One region of the Stenotrophomonas sp. YJH_SMC_138 genome, then DNA from elsewhere that is predicted to be linked to it. Evidence: riboswitches for the same ligand, from Rfam matches in the RefSeq annotation. Region 1 holds a riboswitch; the other holds the start of a gene.
The links. A riboswitch is a leader RNA that binds a small molecule or an ion and turns the genes downstream of it on or off. The one in region 1 is predicted to bind glycine.
Positions count from the first base shown of each region.

Region 2: linked by a shared signal. The riboswitch ahead of gcvP (aminomethyl-transferring glycine dehydrogenase) and the one ahead of AC5P7I_RS03815 (trimeric intracellular cation channel family protein) in region 1 are both predicted to bind glycine.

Region 1 is NZ_JCAFTB010000001.1:865,730-870,563, reverse strand. It holds gene AC5P7I_RS03835 (DNA alkylation repair protein) at 1-516, shown strand, start outside; gene AC5P7I_RS03830 (DUF6616 family protein) at 565-903, shown strand; gene AC5P7I_RS03825 (hypothetical protein) at 994-1,251, shown strand; gene AC5P7I_RS03820 (3-deoxy-7-phosphoheptulonate synthase) at 1,546-2,619, shown strand; gene AC5P7I_RS03815 (trimeric intracellular cation channel family protein) at 2,882-3,499, opposite strand; glycine riboswitch at 3,582-3,687, opposite strand; glycine riboswitch at 3,701-3,790, opposite strand; gene AC5P7I_RS03810 (GIY-YIG nuclease family protein) at 3,831-4,094, shown strand; gene AC5P7I_RS03805 (nuclear transport factor 2 family protein) at 4,239-4,670, shown strand; gene AC5P7I_RS03800 (hypothetical protein) at 4,674-4,834, shown strand, end outside.
Region 2 is NZ_JCAFTB010000001.1:126,013-130,846, reverse strand. It holds gene gcvP (aminomethyl-transferring glycine dehydrogenase) at 1-2,606, opposite strand, end outside; glycine riboswitch at 2,669-2,771, opposite strand; gene AC5P7I_RS00610 (multidrug effflux MFS transporter) at 3,071-4,297, shown strand; gene AC5P7I_RS00605 (siderophore-interacting protein) at 4,438-4,834, shown strand, end outside.

The DNA.
Region 1 (4,834 bases):
GAGCCTGCGCGCTGGCAGGCGCATACGTCAGACACGGTGCGTGGCTGGGCCTGCTACCTGATCGGCGGCGACGCCGACGCGACGCTGCCGGCCAAGCTGCAGGCGATGCGGCCACTGGCTGACGACCCGCACTTCGGCGTGCGCGAATGGGCGTGGCTGGCGCTGCGTGCCGACATTGTTGCCGCACCACTGCAGGCGCTGGAGTACCTGCAACCATGGACGCAGGAAGGATCGCCGTACCTGCGCCGCTTCGCCTGCGAAGCGCTGCGCCCGCGCGGCGTGTGGGCCACACATGTCGCGCTGTTCAAGCGGCAGCCGGAACTTGCAGAGGCGATGCTGGAGGCACTCGCCGACGACCCGGAGCGCTATGTGCAGGACTCGGTCGGCAACTGGCTCAATGATGCCGGCAAGACACAGCCGCAGTGGCTGCGTGCGCTGTGCGCGCGCTGGCAACAGCAGCACCCTGGTGATGCCAATGCCTACATCCGCAAACGCGCCATGCGCTCGCTCCGGTAGTGCCGGCCGCTGGCCGGCAACCCCCCAAACCTTCAAGGAAGAAGCAGCATGTCGCACACCTTCATCGAGCTCTACACCGCCACCCCCGCCTGGACCACGCTCCAGCCCGAGCAGCGGAATGCCTTCTTCGCCCGTATCGGTGCAGGCATGCAGCAGTTCGATCCAGTCCGCATCACACTGCTGGCGATGGGCCGCATTGCCAGGGGCGTACAGCACGGCAGCGATGAGCAGTTCTATGCGGTCTGGCGCTGTGCAAGCCGCGCGGACGCCGATGCGCTGGTGGCCGGCATTGCCGCCACCGGTTGGCATCAGTACTTCGCCACCATCAACGCCGTCGGCGCAGACGATGGGATGGGGCAGCACCTTGCCGACCTGGCCGCCTTGTAGCAGCGTCTCCGGACGCGCATGGCACATGCGCCTGTCACCCGGACGCGGTAAACAGGACATTGCCCATGTCCATCCGCAGGGAAGTTGATCATGCAGAGCACGCTCCAGGTCACGCTGTTCGGCCCGCTTGGCGACAGCCCGACATTGCAGTTGCCGGGGCGGGAAGGGCCGTCGGTGGCCATCCCGGAGGCGGCCCTGCGGCGGTTGGTTTCCGACCTCTACACCACCCGTTCCCTGCTCAATCCCGAGCAGCTGGACGAGGCCAGGCAGGAGCTGGACCGCGTGCTGGAGCGCTGGGCCGACATCCACGAAGGCCTGTTGCTGGACGTGGAAGTGCATGGCAAATGAGCAGCTTTGCGTGGCTGCTGCCGCGTGGGCAGCGCCGGCGCGCGCCTCGCTGAACCGCACCCGCGGTTGCGGATGAAACATTTTGCACTGCGCAAAAGCTGTGCTATCAATACACCCCATGAACGCAGCCGCCACCCGCTTTTACTGGTATTACTTTCCGAAGCCACTGGCGGAGGAAGGACTGCGCTCACCCTGAAGAAAGCTTCAGACGCATTCCCGAAAGCCGCCAGCGAACCTGGCGGCTTTTTTCATGCCGCCACGCTGGGGACCCCAACGTTCCGGAGATCTCCTGCAATGCCCCCGCACACCGACGACCTGCGCATCCGCACCATCGAACCGCTGACACCGCCTGCCCAGCTGCTGGCGATGCTGCCCTGTGACGATGAAGCCTCCGACACCGTCAGCGCCTCGCGCGCGGCCCTGCACCAGATCCTGCACGGCCGTGACGACCGCCTGGCAGTGGTGGTGGGCCCGTGCTCGATCCACGACCCGAAGGCCGCCATCGAATACGCCCAGCGCCTGAAGCCGCTGCGCGACGCGCTGGCCGGCGAACTGGAAATCGTCATGCGTGTGTACTTCGAGAAGCCGCGCACCACGGTGGGCTGGAAGGGCCTGATCAACGACCCGGACCTGGACGGCAGCTTCAGGATCGACAAGGGCCTGCGCATTGCCCGCGGCCTGCTGCGCGACATCAACAAGCTCGGCCTGCCGGCCGGTGTCGAATTCCTCGATGTGATCTCGCCGCAGTACATCGCCGACCTGGTGGCGTGGGGCGCGATCGGCGCGCGTACCACCGAAAGCCAGGTGCATCGTGAGCTGGCTTCGGGGCTGTCGTGCCCGGTCGGCTTCAAGAACGGCACCGATGGCAACGTCAAGATCGCCGCTGACGCGGTGGGTGCGGCGTCCAACCCGCATCACTTCCTGTCGGTCACCAAGCAGGGCGGCACCGCCATCGTGTCGACCACCGGCAATCCGGATTGCCATGTGATCCTGCGTGGCGGCAAGCAGCCGAACTACGACGCCGGCAGCGTCGCCGACGCCTGCCAGGTGCTGGCCAAGGCCAAGCTGCCGACGCGCCTGATGATCGACGCCAGCCACGCCAACAGCCTGAAGAACCCCGAGAACCAGCCGAAGGTGATCGAGGACATTGCTGTTCAGCTGGAAGACGGCGAACAGCGCATCGTTGGCGTGATGATCGAGAGCCATCTGGTCGGTGGCCGCCAGGAACTGGTGGAAGGCCAGCCGCTGGTTTACGGGCAGAGCATCACCGATGGCTGCATCGACTGGGACACCACCGTGACGGTGCTGGAGCGTCTGGCTGCGGCCGTGCGCGCCCGTCGCGACGTGAAGGTGTCCGAAGCAGCCTGATCGAAGCCGCCTGAGTGCGGCACGTGTGTGGATGGCGGCCAGCGCCTGCGGGGGTGCGGCCGCGATCAGGGCCGGTCGGAGTTGGAGGCCGGCCCATCTGCACCGGCGATGCGCCTGGCGCTGCGCATGAGCGACAGCGCCAGGTACATCGCCGGGGTGGTGATACCGCTTCCTGTAGCGTCGAGCCGTGCCCGACCTGCGCGCGAAGCGCGTTGGTTTCCTGCAAAGAGCAGTCGAGCATGGCTCGACTTTACGAAGAGGCTCAATGCACTTCGTCGTGGTAGACGAACTTCGGCATTTCCCAGCGGTAGTGGATCGCCAGCAGGCGCAACGCGAAGCCGCCGCCAAGGCAGCACAGGATTGCGGTGGCATCGGCCACGCCCCAGTGCAGCAGCAACAGATAGGCCGCGCCGGTCAGCAGCGCGATGATCGCGTACAGCTCCTTCTGGAAGATGAGTGGCACCTCGTTGCAGAGGATGTCGCGCAGCACCCCGCCGAACGCGCCGGTCAGCATGCCGGCGATCAGCACGATCGGCATCGCATGGCCGGCCTCGCGCGCGATCGAGCAGCCGATCAGGGTGAAGGCGATCAGGCCCAGCCCGTCGAGCACCAGGAAGGTGCGGCGGAAGTGGTGCATCCAGCGCGCCACCCAGGTGGCGATCAGCGCCGCGCACACGGTGAAGCCCAGGTACTCGGGGTGCTTCACCCAGCCCAGCGGGTAGTGGCCGAGCAGGATGTCGCGCAGTGAACCACCCCCGAGGGCGGTGACGCAGGCGATCATGACCACGCCGAACAGGTCCATGCGGCGGCGGCCGGCGGACAGTGCGCCGGTCATGGCTTCGGCGGAAATGGCGATCAGGTAGATGATGGACAGCAGCATGGGACAGGCTCCGGGCGCGGTGGGGCCGGCCATGCGCGACCACCGCCACTGCCTGCGCAATGACGGGATGACGATGACCGGTGCCGCTCCCGCTGTCCTTTTGCCTGAGAGTTCAGCGGCATGGGCCGCGTGCCCCTTCGGCGGATCGCCCCGAGCATGCCCGGTGACCTCTCTCCAGCTCGGCGAGTCGAATGCATGGTTGGTGGGATTCCAGCCCACCGGCCTGAGCGATCATGGGAGCCTGCGCCTTCGGCGGGCGCCAGCGCGGCGCCTCTCTCCTGCATTCGGTCGCCAGTATATCCGCTGCAGTGCAGCACGGCATAATCCAGGCATGGCCCCATCCCTCCGCCCGTGGTTCCTGTACCTGCTCGAATGCCGCGATGGCAGCTATTACGCCGGCATCAGCACCGATGTGGAGGCGCGTTTCGCCGCCCACCAGGCCGGCAAGGGCGCGCGCTACACCCGGGCCCGGCCGCCGCTGCGCGTGCTGGCCGTGCGCGAATACCCGGACCGGGCCGCCGCCTCGCGGGCCGAGTGGCAACTCAAGCAGCAGCCCCGCGAACGCAAGCTGGCCTGGCTGCAGGCGCTTTTGTAGAGCCGAGCCCAGGCTCGGCTGTTGTTCCATCTGCCCGATGCGGGAGCCGAGCATGGGCTCGGCTCTACAGTAGATCCACGTCATGCGTGGATGGGCCATTCGGCCCATGCGATGATCCGCCCGCGCCCAGAGCTGGAGACCCGGATGTCCACGATTGCCCTGCTGTTCGCGCTTTCCGCAGCAACGAGCCCTGCCGCCGACCCCGCCACGATCGCGGCCATCGAAGCCACCTGCCACGACTACGTCGATGGCCAGCTGGAGGCCGACCCGCAGCGCGTCGCCCGTTCGCTGCACCCGGACCTGGCCAAGCGCGCGGTCCTCGGTGATACGCCAGACGAGCGCCTGGGCCTGCGCCGGATGTCGAAGGAAGAGCTAGTCTCGCTGACGAAACAGGGCGCGCTGAAGACCCCGAAGGATCAATGGGATCGCCGCTGCACGGTGCTGGACGTGACCGGCAACGCGGCCTCGGTGCGGCTGGAAACCCCGTGGTTCGTCGACTACTTCCACATGGGGCGTTTCGACCAGCGCTGGGTCATCGTCAACGCACTGTGGTACCCGAAACCGAAGGCGCACTGAGCGATGCGTGCCGCCGGCAACGCATGGATCTCCGTCGTCGTGCTGGTCGCCGGCATCGCGCTGCTGCCTGGCCTGCTGTATCTGCTCGGGCTGGCATTGGTGGACGGTCGGCCGAAGCCGGCCGACCGCGCGCCCAGTGGCGTGGCTGCGTGCAGCGGTGAGCC
Region 2 (4,834 bases), 740 kb from region 1:
TCGCGGATCTGGATCATCGCGTTGATGAAGCGATCCAGTTCGTGCAGCGATTCGCTTTCGGTCGGCTCCACCATCAGCGTGCCGGCCACCGGGAAGCTCAGGGTCGGGGCATGGAAGCCGAAGTCGATCAGGCGCTTGGCCACGTCCTCGGCACCGATGCCGCTGGTCTTCTCCAGCGGGCGCACGTCCAGGATGCACTCGTGCGCCACCAGGCCGTTGCGGCCGGTGTACAGGGTCTTGAAGTGCGGGGCCAGGCGCTTGGCGATGTAGTTGGCGTTGAGCTGCGCGACCTGGGTGGCCTTGCGCAGGCCGTCGCGGCCCATCATCGCGATGTACATCCAGCTGATCGGCAGGATCGAGGCGCTGCCGAAGCTGGCCGCGCTGACCATGCCGACCGGGCCGTTGTCACCCAGCTTGCCCGGCAGGAACGGGGCCAGGTGCTCCTTGACCGCGCACGGGCCGACGCCCGGGCCGCCACCGCCGTGCGGGATGCAGAAGGTCTTGTGCAGATTCAGGTGCGAAACGTCCGACCCCCACTTGCCCGGCTTGGCCACGCCGACCAGGGCATTCATGTTGGCACCGTCGGTGTACACCTGGCCGCCGTGCTTGTGGATGATCTCGCAGATCTCCACCACCTCTTCCTCGAACACGCCGTGCGTGGACGGGTAGGTCATCATGATCGCGGCCAGGCGGTCGCTGTACTTCTCGGCGTTGAGGCGGATGTCCTCGACGTCGACGTTGCCGTTGGCATCGGTCTTGGTCACCACCACCTTCATGCCGCACATCTGCGCCGAGGCCGGGTTGGTGCCGTGCGCCGAATCCGGGATCAGGCAGATGTCGCGGTGGCCTTCGCCGCGCGAGCGGTGGTAGGCGCGGATCGCCAGCAGGCCGGCGTACTCGCCCTGCGCGCCGGAGTTCGGCTGCAGGCTGACCGCGTCATAGCCGGTGCATTCGACCAGCATCGCTTCCAGCGTGTCGATGAGTTCCTTGTAGCCCAGCGCCTGGTCGGCCGGCACCAGCGGGTGGATCTGCGAGAACTCCGGCCAGGTCACCGGGATCATCTCGGCGGTGGCGTTGAGCTTCATGGTGCACGAGCCCAGCGGGATCATCGTGCGGTCCATCGCCAGGTCCTTGTCGGCCAGCGAGCGCAGGTAGCGCAGCAGTTCGTGCTCGCTGTGGTGGGTGTTGAACACCGGATGGGTCAGGAACGCGGACTGGCGCAGCAGGCCGGCCGGCAGTGCGTCGGCGGTGCTGGCATCCAGCGCATCGATGTCGGCCTGCGCGCCGAACACGGCGGCCAGCGCGACCACGTCGCCGCGGGTGGCGGTCTCGTCCAGGCTGATGCCGACCGAGTCGCTGTCGATCGCACGCAGGTTGTAACCGGCGGCGCGGGCCTTGGCGTGAATCTCATCGGCATGCACGCCGGTGATGTGCAGCGTATCGAAGAAGTCGCCACCGACCTGCACGCCGGCCTCGCGCAGCGCGGCGGCCAGGATCGAGGCCAGGCGGTGGGTACGCCGGGCGATGCGGGTCAGGCCTTCCGGGCCGTGGTACACGGCATACATCGAGGCCATCACCGCCAGCAGCACCTGTGCGGTACAGATGTTGGAGGTGGCCTTCTCGCGGCGGATGTGCTGCTCGCGGGTCTGCAGGGTCAGGCGGTAGGCCGGGTTGCCCTGGGCATCGACCGAGACGCCGATCAGGCGGCCCGGCATCGAGCGCTTGTAGGCGTCGCGGCAGGCCATGAATGCGGCGTGCGGGCCGCCGAAGCCGAACGGCACGCCGAAACGCTGGCTGTTGCCGACCACGATGTCCGCACCCCATTCGCCCGGGGCGGCCAGCAGGGTCAGCGCCAGCAGGTCGGTGGCCACGGCCACCAGGCCGCCGCGCGCGTGCACGGCCTCGACCAGCGCCTTGTAGTCGCCGATCTGGCCGAAGGTGTCCGGGTACTGCAGCAGCAGGCCGAAGGCTTCTGCTTCCAGTGCCTCGGCCGGGGTGCCGACGCGCAGCACGATGCCCATGGGCTCGGCGCGGGTGCGCAGCAGTTCCAGGGTCTGCGGGTGCACGGCGTCGTGCACGAAGAAGGTGTCCGATTTCGACTTGGCCGAACGCTTGGCCAGGGTCATCGCTTCAGCTGCGGCGGTGGCTTCGTCCAGCAGCGAGGCGTTGGCGATTTCCATGCCGGTGAGGTCGGCGCACAGGGTCTGGAAGTTGATCAGCGCTTCCATGCGGCCCTGCGAGATCTCGGCCTGGTACGGGGTGTAGGCGGTGTACCAGGCCGGGTTTTCCAGGATGTTGCGCAGGATCACGTTCGGCGTGTGGGTACCGTAGTAGCCCTGGCCGATGAAGCTGCGCAGCACGGTGTTCTTGTCGGCGATCGCACGGATCTTCGCCAGTGCCTGCACTTCGGTCATCGATTCCGGCAGTGCCAGCGGCGCCGGCGACTTGATCTTGGCCGGTACGATGGCATCGGTCATCGCATCCAGCGACGCGTGGCCGACGACGTCGAGCATCTGCGCGATCTCGGCATCGTTGGGGCCGATGTGGCGCTCGACGAACGCATTGTGGTGCTCGAGCTCACGCAGGGAAGGGGTGTTCTGGGACATGGCGAAGGATCCGTCAGGAAAGGGCACACGCACGGGCACAAGCCGCCGGTCGGCGGTCTGCGGGGCGCCCCTCTGTCCTTTTGCCTGAGAGTTTGGAAGCGCGGAAAACCGCGGCTTCGTGCCCCTTCGGCGCCGGATCGAACCGGTCTCTCCAGAGTTGTGTTACGGGTGGTATCGGGCCTGAGCGATTACGGGCGTTGCGCCTTCGGCAGCGGTGTTCCGCTTCTCCCACCGTGTTGCCTGCCGATTATAGCCCGTTGCGGGCGCGCCAGCCGCCTGCGGGCCCGGCCGCGGCGCCTGAATGGCCGATGGCCCGCCCGTGCGTTTTGTGCACTGCTGCATGGCATCAGGCGCAATCCCCACCTATGATGGGCGGATACCCGAATTCATCTGGCGCCGTCCCTGCTGCAGGGGACTGGCGCCCGCCGTGCGTGCCGCGCATGGCCCTGCCGGACGCCTTCTCCATGACCGCCGCTGTTGCTCCTTCCACCCGCCGCATGGCCCTGCTGCTCGCCGGCCTGGCCATGTTCGGTCCGTTCTCGATCGACACCATCTTCCCCGCGTTCCCGCAGCTGGCCCAGCGCCTGGCGGTGGACGAGGTGGCGGTGCAGCAGACCATCAGCGTGTACCTGCTGTTCTACGGCCTGATGAGCCTGGCACACGGCCCGCTGTCCGATGCCTGGGGCCGCAAGCGGGTGATCCTCGGCGGCCTGGTGGTGTTCGTCGGCGCCTCGGTCGGCTGTGCGCTGTCCACCGATCTGACCACGCTGCTGGGGTTCCGCGCCCTGCAGGGCCTGTCCGCAGGCGTCGGCATGATCGTCGGCCGCGCGGTGATCCGCGACCTGTACCACGGTCACGACGCGCAGCGGCTGATGAGCCAGGTGTCGATGCTGTTCGGCATCGCCCCGGCGATCGCGCCGATCATCGGTGGCTGGATCCTGCTCAGCGGTGCTGGCTGGCCGCTGATCTTCTGGTTCCTGGTGGTGTTCGCACTGGTTCTGCTGGCGGCCACCGCCCGCTACCTGCCGGAGACCCATCCGCTCGAAGCGCGCGTTCCGTTGTCGCCGCGGGTGCTGATGCGTGATTACGTGCGCATCGGTTTCAATCCGCGCTTCCTGCGCCTGGCGCTGGCCGGCAGCATCGGTTTCGGTGGCATCTTCCTGTACATCTCCTCGGCACCGGTGTTCGTGATGCAGCACCTGCACCTGGGCGAGGGCGGTTTCGCCTGGCTGTTCATCCCCACCATCGGCGGCATGACCACCGGCTCGTTCCTGTCCGGGCGCATGGCCGGGCACACCACGCCCACCCGCCAGGTATCCATTGGTTTCGGCCTGTGCGCGCTGTCGGTGCTGCTGAACGTCGGCTACGTGGCGCTGGCGCCGCAGTTCGTGCTGCCGTGGGCGGTGCTGCCGATCTTCCTGGGTGGCATGGGCATGGCGCTGATCTTCCCGATCCTGGCGCTGGCGGTGCTGGACATGTACCCGCACCAGCGCGGCCTGGCCTCGTCGCTGCAGGCCTTCGTGCAGCTGATGATCAGCACCGTGGTGGCCGGCGTGGTGTCGCCGCTGCTCAGCGCCAGCCCGCTGCACCTGGCGTTGGGCCAGGCCGGGTTCTTCGGCGCCGGCTTCGTGTTCTGGTACTGGGAACACCGGCGCGAACGCGCGGCGCAGGCAGCCTGCACGGGTCACTGAGCAGCGCGCAGGGGTAGGGCGGGCCGTGGCGCCCGCAACGCTTGCGGCGGGAAACCGCCGGACTAGGCTGGGCACTCCAGCCAGCCGGTGCACAGGTGCACGACAGCCAGCCGATCCACTGTCGTTGCATGAGGTTCCCCATGGCTGCGCAGCAGACCTACCGCCTGTTCGAGGTGGCGCTGAAGGAGCGCCGCGTTCTTTCCCCTTCCCTGGACCGCATGGTGTTCACCGGTGCCGACGTGGCGCGGATGACGACCGGAGGGCCGGACCAGCGCATCAAGGTGTTCTTCCCCTTGCCCGGCCAGGAGGCGCCGCAGGTCCCCAGCGGCGAGGACTGGTACCCACGCTATCGGGCCCTGCCGGACGATCAGCGCCCGCCGATGCGCACCTACACCCTCCGCCAGCTGCGTGCAGAGCAGGGCGAGGTCGATGTTGATTTCGTGCTGCATGGCGAGACCGGGCCGGCCTCGCGATGGGCCATCCATGCACGGCCGGGCGACCGCGTGGTGCTGCTGGCCCCGGATGCCGACTGCGCCG